2 regions of the Glutamicibacter bergerei genome follow, and region 2 is predicted to be linked to the other one. Evidence: riboswitches for the same ligand, from Rfam matches in the RefSeq annotation. Region 2 holds a riboswitch; the other holds the start of a gene.
What was found. Region 2 has a riboswitch for S-adenosylmethionine ahead of ACX5K5_RS01290 (O-acetylhomoserine aminocarboxypropyltransferase/cysteine synthase family protein). Riboswitches for the same ligand answer to the same signal wherever they lie in the genome.
Positions count from the first base shown of each region.

Region 1 (7,662 bases), 970 kb from region 2:
AGGCCTACTACGACCACGTACATGTGCACACCGATGTGCTCGTTGTGGGCTCAGGCCCGGCCGGCCTAGCCGCAGCGCGCGAAGCATCACGTAGCGGAGCCCGAGTGATGCTGCTCGACGAGCGTCCCGAAGCCGGCGGCCGGCTACTTGATGCGGCACACGAGCAGATTGACGGCATGGATGCTCGGGAATGGGTTGCGCAGACCACCGCAGAATTAGCAGAGGCTGAAGAGACCACCCACCTGCAGCACACCACCGTGCTGGGCAGCTACGACGCGAACTACGTGATCGCCGTGCAACGCCGTACCGCGCACCTCGATGCGGCGCCGGAGGATGGTGTCTCTCGCGAACGCGTCTGGCATATCCGTGCCGGTCAGATCGTGCTGGCCACCGGGGCGCACGAACGCCCGATGGTCTTTGAGAACAACGACCGCCCGGGCATCATGCTCGCCGGTTCGGTGCGTTCCTACCTGAACCGTTACGGCGTCCGGGTTGGCCAGCAGATCTTGGTGGCCACCACCAATGATTCGGTATACCCGCTGGTTGCAGAGTTAGCCGCAAGTGGGTCTGTGGTTGCGGTCATCGATGCCCGTGAAAACGTCTCGGTGGCCGCCGCGGAAGCGGTTGGCGCCGGGGTACGAGTGATCACCGGATCGGTGGTTGTCGACACCGAGGCCGGGAGCAACGGCGAACTGTGCGCCGCCTGGGTGGCGAGCCTGGATGCGCAGAACAACATCGGCGAAGCCACGCGCTTCGAGGCCGATACCCTAGCGATCTCCGGCGGCTTCAACCCGGTGGTGCACCTGCACTCCCAGCGCCAGGGCAAACTGGTGTGGGACACCACCGTGCAGGCCTTCCTGCCCGATGCCGCCGTGGCCAATCAGCACCTCGCCGGTTCGCTTATCGGACGTTTTGACACCGCGGGCGCTCTATCAACCGGTGCCGCCGCTGGCGCCGCTGCTGCTAGTAAAGCCGGGTATGAAACCACCGCCCGTATTCCCGAGGCTGTTGAGGAGCCGCTGGGTGAAACCCGCCCGGTGTGGCTGATTGCCTCACGCTTCGGCGAAGACGCAGTGCACTACAAGAACCACTTCGTGGACCTACAACGCGATCAAACTGTCGCCGACGTGTTGCGTTCCACCGGGGCTGGCATGCGCTCGGTAGAACACGTGAAGCGTTACACCTCGATCTCCACCGCCAACGACCAGGGTAAAACTTCAGGAGTGGCAGCGATTGGCGTGATCGCCGCGGTTCTCGGTATTGAAAACCCTGCAGAAATCGGCACCACCACCTTCCGGGCCCCATATACTCCGGTGTCCTTCGTGGCGCTGGCTGGGCGTAACCGTGGTCAACTGTTGGATCCGGCTCGCATCACCGCGATGCACTCCTGGCATTTGGCCCATGGCGCCGAATTTGAGGATGTCGGTCAGTGGAAGCGCCCCTGGTACTACCCACAGGCGGGTGAAACCATGGACGAAGCGGTGTACCGTGAATGCGCCGCGGTGCGCGAATCGGTGGGCATGCTCGACGCCAGTACGTTGGGCAAAATTGAGATCCGTGGCACGGACGCAGCAGAATTCCTCAACCGCATCTACACCAACGGCTACACCAAGCTAAAAGTTGGCATGGGCCGCTACGGCGTCATGTGCAAGGCCGACGGCATGATCTTCGATGACGGGGTGACCCTGCGACTGGCCGAGGACCGTTTCTTGATGCACACCACCACCGGTGGCGCCGCAGATGTGCTGGACTGGATGGAAGAATGGGCGCAGACCGAATGGCCTGAGCTGGATGTCGTCTTCACATCGGTCACCGAGCAACTGGCCACCGTCGCGGTGGTTGGCCCGAAGTCCCGTGCGGTGATCGCTAAGCTGGCGCCGCAACTGGACGTCTCCAACGAGGCATTCAAATTCATGGCCTTTGAGGACACGCTCTTGGAGAACGGCACCCCTGCCCGGATCAGCCGGATTTCCTTCTCCGGCGAGCTGGCCTTCGAAATTGCGGTACCGAGCTGGTACGGGTTGCGCACCTGGGAAGCGGTATTCGACGCCGGCCAGGAGTACAACATCACCCCGTACGGCACCGAAACCATGCACGTGCTACGCGCCGAGAAGGGCTTCATCATCGTCGGGCAAGATACCGACGGCACGGTGACCCCCCAGGATGCAGGCATGGAATGGGTTGTTTCCAAGGTGAAAGATTTCGTGGGCAAGCGTTCCTTTAGCCGCGAAGATAACCAGCGCGAGGACCGTAAGCAGTTGGTCTCCGTGTTGCCGGTGGATAAGAGCCTGCGCCTTCCAGAAGGTGCTGCACTGGTCACTGCCGACGCATTAAGCGACAACGGGATCACCCCAATGGAAGGCTGGGTCACCAGCTCCTACAACTCCCCGGCACTGGGCCGCACCTTTGGCCTGGCGCTAATCAAGAACGGGCGCAATCGCATCGGCGAAGTGCTCAAAACCCCATACGGCGGCCAGCTGGTCGACGTGGTGGTTTCAGAAACCGTCCTCTACGATCCGGAAGGCAGCCGCCGAGATGGCTAAGCACAGTGTTATCGAATCAACCACCGAGCTACGCCGCTCACCGGCAGCGCACCTCGATCAGCTCATGGCCGCGGCCACCGTCACCGGGCAACGCGCCGTCGCATTACGCGAGATTGCTTTCTCCACCCAGATCTCGCTGCGTGCGGTTCCGGGGAGCGCCGGCCATCAAGCTCTGGCACAGGCTACCGGTGTGGGCTTGCCGCAACAGGTCGGTCAAGTGTCCGGAGACGTGTCAGGCACCGCGGTGCTCTGGTTGGGGCCGGACGAATTTTCGGTCTTCAACGCCGCCGGTGAAGATCTGAGCCCCACCTTGGAAGCTGCCTTGGCTGAGCATGAAGGCCAAGTCACCGACCTGTCGGCAAACCGTACGGTGCTCGAGCTCACCGGTCAGGCAGCATCCTTGGTGCTTCGCAAGAGTTGCCCGGCAGACCTGCATCCACGCAGTTTTGCGGTCAACCAGGCGATCACCACCACGCTGGCTAACGTGCCCATCCTGCTCTGGCGCACCACCGAAAATGGTTGGTACCTGATGCCACGCGCCTCATTCACCGAGCATGTGGTGCATTGGTTGGTCGACGCAATGAACGAGTTTGCTTCGGAACCGGTAATCTAGCCACAGAACGATCACCACCTACCAAGTTCGCTTGGGAGAATGGCTGCAACCGTTGGGTCGGTCCAAACTGGACCGACCCAATAGTTGCCTGCACTAGGTTTCAAAGACGAACCACGGAAGGACCTTGATGGGCGACCAGATCCGACACATACTGACGTTGCAGTGCCCAGAGGGCATGGGCATCGCACACGATGTCACCGGCTTTTTAGTAGAACACGAACGCACCATCGTTGAACTGAAACAGTATGACGATATGTCCTCCCAACGCCTCTTCATGCGTGTGGACTTCTCCGGGGATGACGTCCCTGGCCTGCTGGAAAAGATGCGCGAAGAATTTGCGCCAATCGCCGCCGAGCGCCAGATGGATTGGCAGCTTCGTGAGCGCGGACAACGCACCAAAGTGCTCATCATGGTCTCTAAATTTGAGCACTGCCTCAACGACCTGTTGCACCGTGCGCACACCGGCTCGCTGCCTATCGACATTGTTGGTGTGGTCTCTAACCACCCTGATCACCGTTCGCTGGTGGAATGGCACAAGGTCCCCTTCCACCACATCCCGGTCACCAAGGACACCAAGCCTGCCGCCGAAGCGAAGCTGGAAGAGATCATCGAGAGGACCGGCACCGAACTGGTGGTGCTCGCGCGCTATATGCAGATCTTCTCCGATAAGCTATCCACCAAGCTTTCGGGACGCACCATTAATATCCACCACTCCTTCCTGCCTTCCTTTAAAGGAGCCAAGCCGTACCACCAGGCCTGGGACCGCGGGGTGAAGACCGTGGGAGCTACGGCGCACTATGTGAACGCAGATCTCGATGAGGGGCCGATTATCGCCCAGCAGGTCCAAGAGGTGGACCACACCTACACCGCCGAGGACTTGGTGATCGCCGGGCGCGATACCGAGGCCAAGGCGCTGTCCAATGCGGTGAAGTGGCACTGTGAGGGACGGGTGTTCCTCTGGGGCAACCGCACCGTGGTGCTGCGCTAAATACTGTTCAAAATTTGATGCCCGGCGCCAAGTGCCGGGCATCAAGTGTTGGGGTTAACGCCCTACTTAGTTGTTACTGGCCGCGTGATTACTGGTCGCGGCCGGCGCTGAGGAAACACCTCAAGGCTCGGGTTGGACCGACCTTCTGAACCAGATATGGAAAGTCGGCCCACTGTTCGGGGATCAGCTGTTGGCTGTCAGAACCCCACAGCCCGCCATCGATATTTAGAGTGCGCAACCGGTCATGCAGCGCGAACTCAGCGGTCAGATCCGACGCAGCTCGCAAGGCGGTGTCCACTGCGTCCGGTAGCAGCGAAAGAATCAAGGCAAATAATTCGGGGTTCACCCCAACTTTTTCCCACCGCTGCGCATAGTCGCGCCAGAGCTCAGGACGCAATGCAGAGGTCCCGTGAAGCAGTCCGCGACTGACACTGTTCAAGCCCATAAACTGGGAAAACTTATTATCGTAGAGCCCCGCCGGAGTGTAGTTGTGCTCTAGTAGCACCGCGGTCCACCGGCGTTCCCAGGCCAGCCTAGAATTTTTGGCTGCCAGCTCGGTTTGTGGCAACCCATACGCGTCAATTAGCTCGGAATGAGACATGGTGGTTCCTTTCATCAACTTGTCCTCGGATATTCACCGCGGACCGGTTCTTCCCCTGGGGCACCCCACTGATGGAGGAGGGTTGCCGCGTAGTCAGCCAGGTACTTAGGACTACGGCTCTTGAACCTGATAAACAGCATAAACCAGTGCACCGACACTTTAGCTTGACCAATATTTGTCGCATACATAGAACTCTGCATTGACCTTCACCGGCATGAATGTTCGGCGTAGAATATGGCAAACGTAGACACAGGGCTCAACCTGGTTGCGTGTGCGTCATCCGGTGCCGTATTTTGCCCGGTGGTAGCCCTAGATCGTGGGGATCAAGGGCTTCGGGAATTTGCCGTCAAAGTCGTAATCCTATGATGGTGGCCCGGCAGTACGGGCAATTTGCGCGGTGTTCCAGACACAGCGCACGCTGTAAACAGGGGACAATCCAATGAACGGCATCAAGAAGTCCAGATTATTGACGCTTATCGCCGCCGGCATCGCCAGTGCCGGCCTTCTGTTGGCAGGCATGGCACCGGCCACGGCACTTGCACCAACCACGCGAAGCAATAGTACCGTGGTGATCAACTACGTAAATTTGGGTGATTCGTATTCTGCCGGCTTTGGCTCGGGATCTATTAAGCCCGGTCCCTTCGACGGTTGTCTGCAAACCACCGGCCCGTCACACGTAACCAATATCGATCAGTTACCTGGCGTCAAACTCACCGCCGATGCGGCCTGCACAGGCTTTAACACTGCACAGATTGCTCAGGTCGCGGCCGGGGTAGCTCCACAACTGGCGGAAGCAGATCTGGTTACCCTCACCTTGGGTGGAAATAATTTGCAGTGGGGTGAAACCGTCGCAGCCTGTGCCGGTGGGAGCACCGCAGAGAAATGCCAGGGGATGCTGAAACTCGGCTACGCGTCCATGCCGGCACTGCGTGCGGATGTGCGATCCACACTCAAACAGATCGATGCGGCCACCGGCGCAAAGATCCTCGTGCTGGGCTATCCGCGGTTGTTCACCAGTTCTCACGGCGACCAGCCATTGATCACGGCCAAGAACGCACGGGCACTGAATAAGTTAGGGGACACGCTTAATCGAACTATCAAGGCTGCCACCAAAGGCACGGATAGCTCCTTCGTTTCGGTGACCGGAGCGTTTATGAACCATGGGGTGGGTGCCACCCAATCCTGGATCAGTTTTAATCTGGCTAACCTTGAAGACCCGTTCAACTTGCACCCAACCACCACCGGTTATCTCAACGGGTACTACCCAGCGGTCAAGCGCCACATTAACCTGAAAAAATTGGCGCATCACGACCGGTATCAGCACAAGCATTCACACTCGCGGCATCATCACGGCTAACTTCGAGCGCGAGCATGTTTGGGTTCCGGATAACTTGCGGGACCCCAACAGCGTGCCTTCCAGCCGGTTTAGCCTAGGCCAGTAAGGGAGCTCAAGACGTTTCTAGAATGTTGCAGACAACGCAGAAACTCCCTGTCATAATGGGTTTAACGACGAAAATTAGTCGTGAGTGAAGCCGAAGATCAACTCGGCCTGATCAGTGGGAGTACAGATGACCGAGCGTATTTTACTCGTTGGTGTTGAGCCTGGACAGTCGCCTTCGGTGCTAGAAGCCGTCATTGGACTGGCAGCGCCCACGGACACAAAAATCATGTGCATTTACGTAGATTCCGGACGATTTGTCACCGAGCGGCTACCCACCGGAGAAATCATCGCCGACACCACCTTCGACGGCGAAGAACAGATCCCACAGGATTTTCCGCCAGAGCTAGCCGCGCAACTCACCGCGTCCTTCGAAGGCCACAACGTGCATTGGGAAGCTCGCAGCGTCGCTGGAGATCCAGCCAAGGCATTGGCCCGCGTTGCCGAGCAGCTCGACGCCCAACTCATCGCCATCGGCACGCGGCGACCGGGGATACGTAGCCGCATGGAAGAGCTCATGGACGGGTCTATCGCGGTCGCGCTGAGCCACAAACAAAACCGTCCGGTCCTTGTGGTGCCGCAAAGCCCGCAACTATCTGACATCTCGGCCGAAGTGAAGTAACCTAGCTTCGCTTCGCGGCGAAAACTCGATCCAGCGTCTCGCGCTGAATTACGATGAGTCCATGACTTCGCACAACGTAGATCTCGCTATTATTGGCTCGGGTTCGGGCAACTCGCTGATTACCAATTACTGGGATGACAAGAAGGTGGCTATCGCCGAAGGCTCAACCTTCGGCGGTACCTGCCTGAACGTTGGATGTATCCCCACGAAGATGTTTGTTCGCCCGGCGCACCTGGCCCGTGGGGTGGAAGAGGCTGCACTTCTCGGCGTGAAAATGTCGGTAGAAAATGTTGACTGGCCAGCCATGCGTGATCGAATCTTTGGCCGAATTGACGCGATCTCCTCCGGCGGTGAGGACTACCGCGAACGGTTAGAAAACGTCGAACTCATCTCCCAGTACGTCACCTTAGGGCAAGACAATACGCTGACCGCTCAGGATGGCACGACGATCTCCGCCAAACAGCTCGTCATTGCCGCCGGCTCCCGCCCCAGCATGCCCAATATCGAAGGTATCGAACTTGACGCGGTGCACACCTCCGATAGCGTCATGCGTCTGGACAAACTGCCAGAGTCTTTGGTGATTATCGGTGGCGGTTACATTGCTTGCGAGTTTGCCGCCATGTTCTCCGGACTCGGCACCAAGGTCACCCAGCTGGTGCGCTCCGGAGCGTTGATGCGCCAGCTAGACACCGAAATTTCCGACGCCTACAACAAGGAAGCCGCCGCTCACTGGACGGTTCGTTATCACACCGAGGCGAAGGCTCTTCGTCAGGCAGATTCCGGTCTGGATGTGGTTTTGGGAGATGAAACATTGAGCGCCGACGCGGTACTGGTCGCTATTGGGCGAATCCCTAACA
Region 1 covers NZ_CM137131.1:2,887,242-2,894,903, reverse strand. The annotation lists gene ACX5K5_RS13430 (sarcosine oxidase subunit alpha family protein) at 1-2,543, shown strand, start outside; gene soxG (sarcosine oxidase subunit gamma family protein) at 2,536-3,156, shown strand; gene purU (formyltetrahydrofolate deformylase) at 3,284-4,144, shown strand; gene ACX5K5_RS13415 (hypothetical protein) at 4,233-4,745, opposite strand; SAM riboswitch class IV at 4,756-4,871, opposite strand; gene ACX5K5_RS13410 (GDSL-type esterase/lipase family protein) at 5,185-6,102, shown strand; gene ACX5K5_RS13405 (universal stress protein) at 6,314-6,805, shown strand; gene ACX5K5_RS13400 (mycothione reductase) at 6,867-7,662, shown strand, end outside.
Region 1: it holds a riboswitch for S-adenosylmethionine, as region 2 does, so the genes downstream of both, ACX5K5_RS13415 (hypothetical protein) here and ACX5K5_RS01290 (O-acetylhomoserine aminocarboxypropyltransferase/cysteine synthase family protein) in region 2, are expected to answer to the same signal.

Region 2 (7,662 bases):
ACGTCCCTTGTGAGACACAGTTAACGGTGGGCTCATGTGAATTTCCTCGCCAAGCAAGATTTTCTGCATTAGTCAGCAAAACCGACCAGATCAGAGGTTCTTTTCCCAGTTCAAAAAAATTTGAGCAGAAAAATTTAGGACAAACCTCGCGCTTTATCTTGACCGATTCAAAATAAATAGGGCAAGCTAGTGTTATGACAACATCCGGGGGAATCGAGAAGGTGCTACGCGAAGCATCCATGCGGGTCACTCGTCCGCGCGTTGCGGTGCTTGCAGCGGTCACCGCTCACCCCCATGCGGATACCGAGACAATTATTGACGCGGTCCGCCAAGAACACCCTACGATTTCCCATCAAGCGGTGTACGACTCATTAAAACTCCTCACCAGCCTGGGGCTGCTCCGTCAGATTCAACCCCACGGACATATCGCCCGCTACGAGGCCCGCGTGGGAGATAACCATCACCACGTGGTCTGTCGTAGCTGCGGAGCATTGGCCGATGTTGACTGCGCTATTGGAGCCTCACCGTGTCTACACGCCTCCGATGATCACGGTTTCAGCATCGATGAGGCCGAAGTTATCTACTGGGGGCTCTGCCCAGAGTGCCAGTCAGCCAAAACAGCCTAACCAGCTAAACATTTTATTTAAAAAGAAGTACCGCAAGGAACTAACCTTCATCTTCGCGGGCCATTGCCCTGCGGACGTGAAAAATCACGCCCAATTCAGTACCAGAAGGAAAACTATATGTCAGAAACGACTGCAGGCCAGTGCCCAGTAGTAGGAGCCGGACGCGTTCACCCTACCCGGGGCAATGCGAACACCGAATGGTGGCCAAATAAGCTCAATCTGAAGGTTCTATCCAAGAACCAGGAAGCCACCAACCCGCTTGATGCCGACTTCGACTACCCAGCAGCATTCGAAGCACTGGATTTCGCAGCCGTTAAGGCCGATATCGCCGAGCTGATGACCAAGTCCTACGACTGGTGGCCGGCAGACTTCGGTCACTACGGTCCATTCTTCATCCGCATGGCCTGGCACGCGGCAGGCACCTACCGCTCCCACGACGGTCGCGGTGGCGCAGGCGCCGGTCAGCAGCGTTTTGCACCGCTGAACTCCTGGCCGGATAACGTGAACCTGGATAAGGCACGTCGTCTGCTCTGGCCAGTAAAGAAGAAGTACGGCCAGTCGCTGTCCTGGGCCGACCTCATCATCTTGGCCGGTAACGTTTCCCTCGAAGACATGGGATTCGAAACCTTCGGTTACGGTGGCGGCCGCAAGGACGTCTGGGAAGCGGATGATGACGTGTACTGGGGCCCGGAAAAGGTCTGGCTGGAAAGCGAACGCTATACCGGCGCACGCAACCTCGAAGCTCCGCTGGCAGCCGTCCAGATGGGCCTGATCTACGTGAACCCTGAGGGTCCAGATGGTGTTGCAGATCCTTTGGCCTCGGCCATCGACATCCGCGAAACCTTCCGCCGCATGGGCATGAACGACGAAGAAACCGTCGCACTGATCGCCGGTGGCCACACCTTCGGCAAGACCCACGGCGCCAGCGCCGAAACCCACAAGGGCGAAGACCCGGAGTCCGCTCCGCTGGAAATGCAGGGACTGGGCTGGAAGTCCGGCCACGGTACCGGCCACGGCGATGACACCATCGGCTCAGGTCTGGAAGTGACCTGGACCTACCACCCAACCCGTTGGGACAACGAGTTCTTCCACATCCTCTTCGCGTACGAGTGGGAACTGTTCCACTCCGAGGCCGGAGCACAGCAGTGGCGTCCAAAGAACGGCGCCGGCGCCGATATGGTGCCGATGGCTCATGACCCAGCCGTGCGTCGCGAACCACGCATGCTGACCAGTGACCTGGCCCTGCGTTTTGACCCGGTTTACGGTCCAATCTCGGAGGACTTCAAGAACAACCCAGAGAAGTTCGCGGACGCTTTCGGGCGTGCGTGGTTCAAACTGACCCACCGCGACATGGGCCCGAAGTCCCGTTACTTCGGACCAGAAATCCCGGCAGAAGACCTAGCTTGGCAAGATCCCCTACCGGCAGCCCCTGCAGTAACCTTGGGCGCTACCGAGGTTGCGGCATTGAAGGCTCTCATCGCGCAGTCCGGCCTTTCGGTACAGCAGTTGGTTTCTACCGCATGGAAGGCAGCTGCAAGCTTCCGTTCCTCTGATAAGCGTGGTGGCGTTAACGGTGGCCGTATCCGTTTGGAACCACAGGTCTCCTGGAGTGTGAACCAGCCTGAACAGCTCAAGGTAGTAATCACAGTTCTTGAGCAGATCGTGGAAGAGTTTAACGCTACTTCTGCCATCAAGGCTTCCTTCGCAGACGTTGTAGTTTTGGCTGGCAACGTCGGTGTTGAGCAGGCAGCATTGGCTGCTGGCCAGCAGATTGAGGTTCCATTCACTCCGGGTCGCGTTGACGCTACCCAGGAACAGACCGACGTGGAGCAGTTCGCTTGGTTGGAGCCAGTGTCCGACGGTTTCCGCAACTACGATTCCGAGTTCTTGAATTTGCCTCCGGAATACCTGCTCATTGACCGCGCTAACCTATTGGGCCTCAACGCACCGGAGATGACCGTATTGCTCGGTGGTCTACGTGTATTAGGCAACAACTGGGATGGTTCGAACCACGGTGTCTTCACCGACACCCCGGGCGCATTGACCAATGACTTCTTCGCGAACCTGATGGAATTGGGCCTTGAGTGGACCCCTGACGCCGAAGAGAAGACCTATGCAACCACCGACGGCCGCTGGGTTGGTAGCCGTGTGGACTTGGTCTTCGGCTCAAACTCCGAGCTACGTGCATTGGCCGAGGTTTACGCCGCGGATGATGCGAAGGAGACATTTGCTACGGACTTCGCCGCAGCCTGGGCCAAGCTCATGGATGCTGACCGGTTCGACCTGCTTAAGTAAGTAGTTTCTTCGCTCATAGTTGTGGCTGTCACCCCCATGGGGTGACAGCCACATCTATGTGTTTCTACAACTTAAAACAGCACTGGGTCCGACTGCGTCTGTCGTTGCGGGTTTTCAAGTTCTAGTAGCTGCAGCTTGGTGGGTAATCCGCCAAGGTATCCGCCGAGCGCACCATCGGTGCGCAGGACTCTGTGGCATGGCAAGACAATCGGTAGTGGATTGGTCGCGCAGGCGGTGCCCACCGCGCGTACTGCTTTTGGTTTACCAATCTTCGCTGCCACCTGTGCGTAGCTCAGGGTCTGCCCGTAGCCGATCTGTCCCAGTTCTAATTGCACGGTTCGGCGAAATTCTGTAGATAGTCTTAGATCCAGCGGGAGCTGGAATTCGTGCCGTGTGCCAGCAAAGTATTCATCGAGCTGACGCGCTACCCCATCGAGTTTCGCAGGTGCTTGAAGGATTCGTGGGCTCACCTTAGTCGCAAGACTTTCAAGGATATGGTCATAGCCTTCGCTTTCAAAAGCAACTCTGACCAGTCCGGCCTCGGTGCTCGCCAGCAGCAGTTTTCCAATCGGCGTATCAAACACACGGTAGGAAATGTCGGTCAGCTGTGACTTATCAGCTTCTGTTTCCAGACGCGAATGCAGTTGGGCCAGCATTGTTGTTTCCTCGGTGGTGGGGCCGGAATTCACCTTGTCAATATTCATCTTTTGGCTCCCGGGGTTTGTGCCTCATTCAGCTTGCTTCGTAAGTTTTTGATGCCGTCGGCCGCAGCTCTCCGGGCGGCTTCCGGCGTACCCGACAGCACCTCGGCAATTTGCGCATAACTTAATCCGCCAAGATACCTGTAGGCGATTACTAGCCGTTGTTTTTCTGGCAGCGTTTTGACCACTTGCCAAAGTTCCAGATTTTCAAGGTTCTGTGCCGGAGTTGAAGCATGGACGCCGTCGCCATTTTCGACCTCGGCTTGCACGGTTTCGGGGCGATGCTTGCGCAGTTCGTCGATTGCTTTGCGGTGGGCAATGCGTACCAGCCAGGCCTGCACATTGGCTTCCTGGTCTAACTGCGGATAGGCCTTGAGCGCCGAGAGGAAGGTTTCGGACCAAGCATCTTGAGCGCGATGCTCATCGAGTAGCGCGCGGCACACTCGCAGGACACTGAGCCCATGGGTCTGCACGACCCGTTCGAATGGTTGCTTCATGTGGCTCCTCGTTGGCGGCTGTCACTAGGTAAACGTACCGTGTGGCCATTATGTGAGGTGCGTGAGCTAACTATTTCAAAAACTTTTTACGTCGTTGCATTTTAGTGAGCGGTGACGAGGCCTAGTTCTTCGCGCAGTTCATGCATCCGCTCAAGATCAATTTTCAGTAGCTCCCCGTTAGTCACGCCGTCGTGGATACGTACCCCGGCGAGCGCGTCACGCACAATCCGCATGGCAGCTCCATGACTAATGACCAAGATCTTTCGTCCAGGGTTTTCCTGCACTAAAACAGACAAGGCACCAAGCATGCGGTGTAAGACGGTTTCTCTGTCTTCAGTCTCAGCAGCAAGCGTCGCTGCTTCGGCTTCGCTGACTTCAGCCATAATCCGGCCTTCAAGTGGGCCAAAACCTCGCTCAATCACGTCCGCCACCGGCGCTGCATGTTCAACGTCAAGTTCTGCTGCGATCAGCAAGGCTGTTTCTTGAGCCCGCGACAGCGGAGAAGCGACAACCAGATCCCAATTCTGGCCGTTCAGTTCCCTACCAAGCTCCCGCGCTTGCGCTCGACCGGTGTCATTCAAATCGATATCGGTACGTCCTTGCATGCGCCCGGCAAGGTTCCAATCGGTCTGCCCATGCCTGACCAAAGCTAACGCTGTATCCATAGCTCGAGCATAAGCTAACCCCTGAACCACGCCCGAATCGGATTCCTCCTTCAAGAACCGAAACTTTAGGACTCATAGTTGGGTCATTCAAGGACATATTGACAGACTGTTACTAACCATCCCGAGCGGCCGAGAGATCTGGTTTGATGACGCCGCAGCAACCTGCCACAGCCGGTGGACTAGGTGCTACCGCCAGAACCGATGGAGCTGCTTTCCACTGAATTCCAGGGGTTAAGCGACATTGATCCGGGATTCCTGCCGAAGCATCAATCGACAAGGAGTCGTACGCCACCATGGCTGACCACAAGTTTGGATTTCGCACCCGCGCTCTACACGCCGGCGGCACACCCGACGCGGAGCACGGCGCACGCGCCGTGCCGATCTACCAGAGCACTTCATTTGTTTTTAAAGACACCGATGACGCGGCTAATCTCTTCGCACTGCAAAAGTACGGGAACATTTATTCGCGCATTGGTAACCCCACGGTGGCAGCTTTCGAGGAGCGCATGGCGTCACTCGAAGGCGGCATCGGTGCGGTAGCTACCGCCTCAGGCATGGCAGCTGAGTTCGTCACCTTCGCGGCACTGGCTCAGGCCGGGGACCACATTGTTGCTTCCTCCAAACTCTATGGAGGCACCATCACCCAGCTGGACGTGTCCTTGCGCCGTTTCGGGATCGAGACTACCTTCATCGATTCTAATGACGCCGCAGATTTTGAAGCAGCAATCCAAGAGAACACCAAGGCCGTTTACACCGAGATCGTGGCAAACCCTTCGGGCGACATCGCTGACCTCAAGGGTCTGGCAGAGGTCGCCCACCGCCACAACATCCCGCTGGTGGTTGACTCGACGCTGACCCCGCCGTATCTGTTGCGCCCCATTGAACATGGCGCGGACATCGTGATCCACTCAGCCACCAAGTTCATCGGAGGGCACGGCACCACCTTGGGCGGTGTAGTCATCGAGGCTGGCACGTTCAACTGGGGCAACGGCAAGTTCCCCACCATGACTGAACCCGTACCAAGCTACGGCAACGTGTCTTGGTGGGATAACTTCGGCGAATACGGATTCCTGACCAAATTGCGTAGCGAACAGCTACGAGACTTTGGCCCCTCCCTGCCTGCGCAGTCTGCATTCCAGTTGTTGCAGGGCTTGGAAACCCTGCCACAGCGCATGGATAACCACCTGACCAATGCGAAGCAGGTCGCCGCGTGGCTCGAAGCCGATGACCGCGTCACCTACGTCAATTACGCGGGTCTCGAATCCCACCCACAATATGCCCGTGCCGCCGAGTTACTGCCAATGGGCGTTGGTTCGGTCTTCAGTTTCGGAGTAAAGGGTGGACGCGAGGCTGGCACCAAGTTCATCGAAGCTTTGCAGCTGGCAAGCCACTTGGCCAATATTGGTGATGCTCGCACCTTGGTACTACATCCTGGGTCTACCACCCACCAGCAACTGAACGCCGAACAGATGGTTGCCGCAGGAGTTCCTGAAGATCTGATCCGTCTCTCCGTCGGTTTGGAAGATGTTGAAGATATTCTCTGGGATCTAGATCAGGCACTGACTGCTTCCCAGAAAATCGCAGCCAAGCTGGATGAGGCTCCCACCTATGACGGCGCTGCCTGCGCCGTGCCAGCAGCTTCGAAGGGAGCAAACTAATGAGCACTCAGCAACGTACTTGGCAGGGCCCTGGCGCCGCAGAGCGCCTGAATATTCTGCATGAAACAAAGTCTATTGCTATCGTTGGTGCCTCAAATAAGCCATCCCGCGCCAGCTACTTTGTTGCCACTTATCTCTTGTCTTCCTCGAAGTACAAGGTATATTTCATCAACCCCGTGCTGGACGAGATTCTCGGGCAGCCGGTCTACAAGTCATTGGCTGATCTGCCGGAGACCCCTGATCTGGTCGAGGTTTTCCGTAAACATGATGACCTTCCCACCGTGCTAGATGAAGCGCTGGCCGTGGGCGCGAAAACCCTATGGTTGCAGCTTGGTTCGTGGCACGAGGAGGTTGCCGCGCGCGCCGAGGCTGCCGGGATGAATGTGGTCATGGACCGCTGCGTCAAGATTGAGCATGCCCGCTTCCATGGTGGATTGCGTCTTGCCGGGTTCAACACCGGAGTGATCTCCTCTAAGCGCCAGCTACTGGCATAAAGTTCTGCATCTTTTCATTCTCGCCGGAGCCTATGGTGACCTCACCACAGGCTCCGGCCATTTGAGCTTGCATCCTCACCATTCCAATCCCCCGGCCTGAAACATCACATGATGCTAGGGTGTGAAATCACGTTTTACATAACGATTCAGCCGATTTTTCCTGCCTATCGGATGGTCGAATTGATTTCAGCCGGTGAAGGCGAAATGGTAAATACATGCCTTCCCGTTCCCGCGTCAACGCGGTTATTTCCGTACTTTGCTGTGTCCTTTTCCTCACCAGCTGCGGTTCTCCAATAACCCAACAGGCCTCCCGGGCGGGCCATGCAGTTGCAGGTTTCTTTGCCAATACATCCTCTACCCGAAGCGAAGGCTCTATGCAGGTCGCACGGGTTGCTGATTACGGTGCAGTTCCTGCAGTCCAGGCTCCTGTCACCGCGATGGTGCTCAAACCACAACCTCGCGTTAATTGCGAAAAGACCAAATGCGTAGCCTTGACCTTTGATGATGGTCCAGGGAAGTACACCGCATCATTACTGGACATGTTGGCCAGGGAAAACGTCCCCGCAACTTTCTACATGCTCGGGCAGAACGTTGCCAATTTTCATGGCGCGGTAAATCGCATGGCGTACGAGGGACACCAGCTGGGCAATCATACTTTTGACCACCGAAGTCTGACCGGTTTGTCCGCAGAAGAAATCAAGAATGAAATCTCCGCAACCGAATCGG
Region 2 covers NZ_CM137131.1:267,745-275,406, reverse strand. The annotation lists gene ACX5K5_RS01315 (Fur family transcriptional regulator) at 195-626, shown strand; gene katG (catalase/peroxidase HPI) at 744-2,921, shown strand; gene ACX5K5_RS01305 (methylated-DNA--[protein]-cysteine S-methyltransferase) at 2,993-3,625, opposite strand; gene ACX5K5_RS01300 (RNA polymerase sigma factor) at 3,622-4,119, opposite strand; gene ACX5K5_RS01295 (histidine phosphatase family protein) at 4,221-4,838, opposite strand; SAM riboswitch class I at 4,898-4,992, shown strand; gene ACX5K5_RS01290 (O-acetylhomoserine aminocarboxypropyltransferase/cysteine synthase family protein) at 5,078-6,442, shown strand; gene ACX5K5_RS01285 (CoA-binding protein) at 6,442-6,936, shown strand; gene ACX5K5_RS01280 (polysaccharide deacetylase family protein) at 7,311-7,662, shown strand, end outside.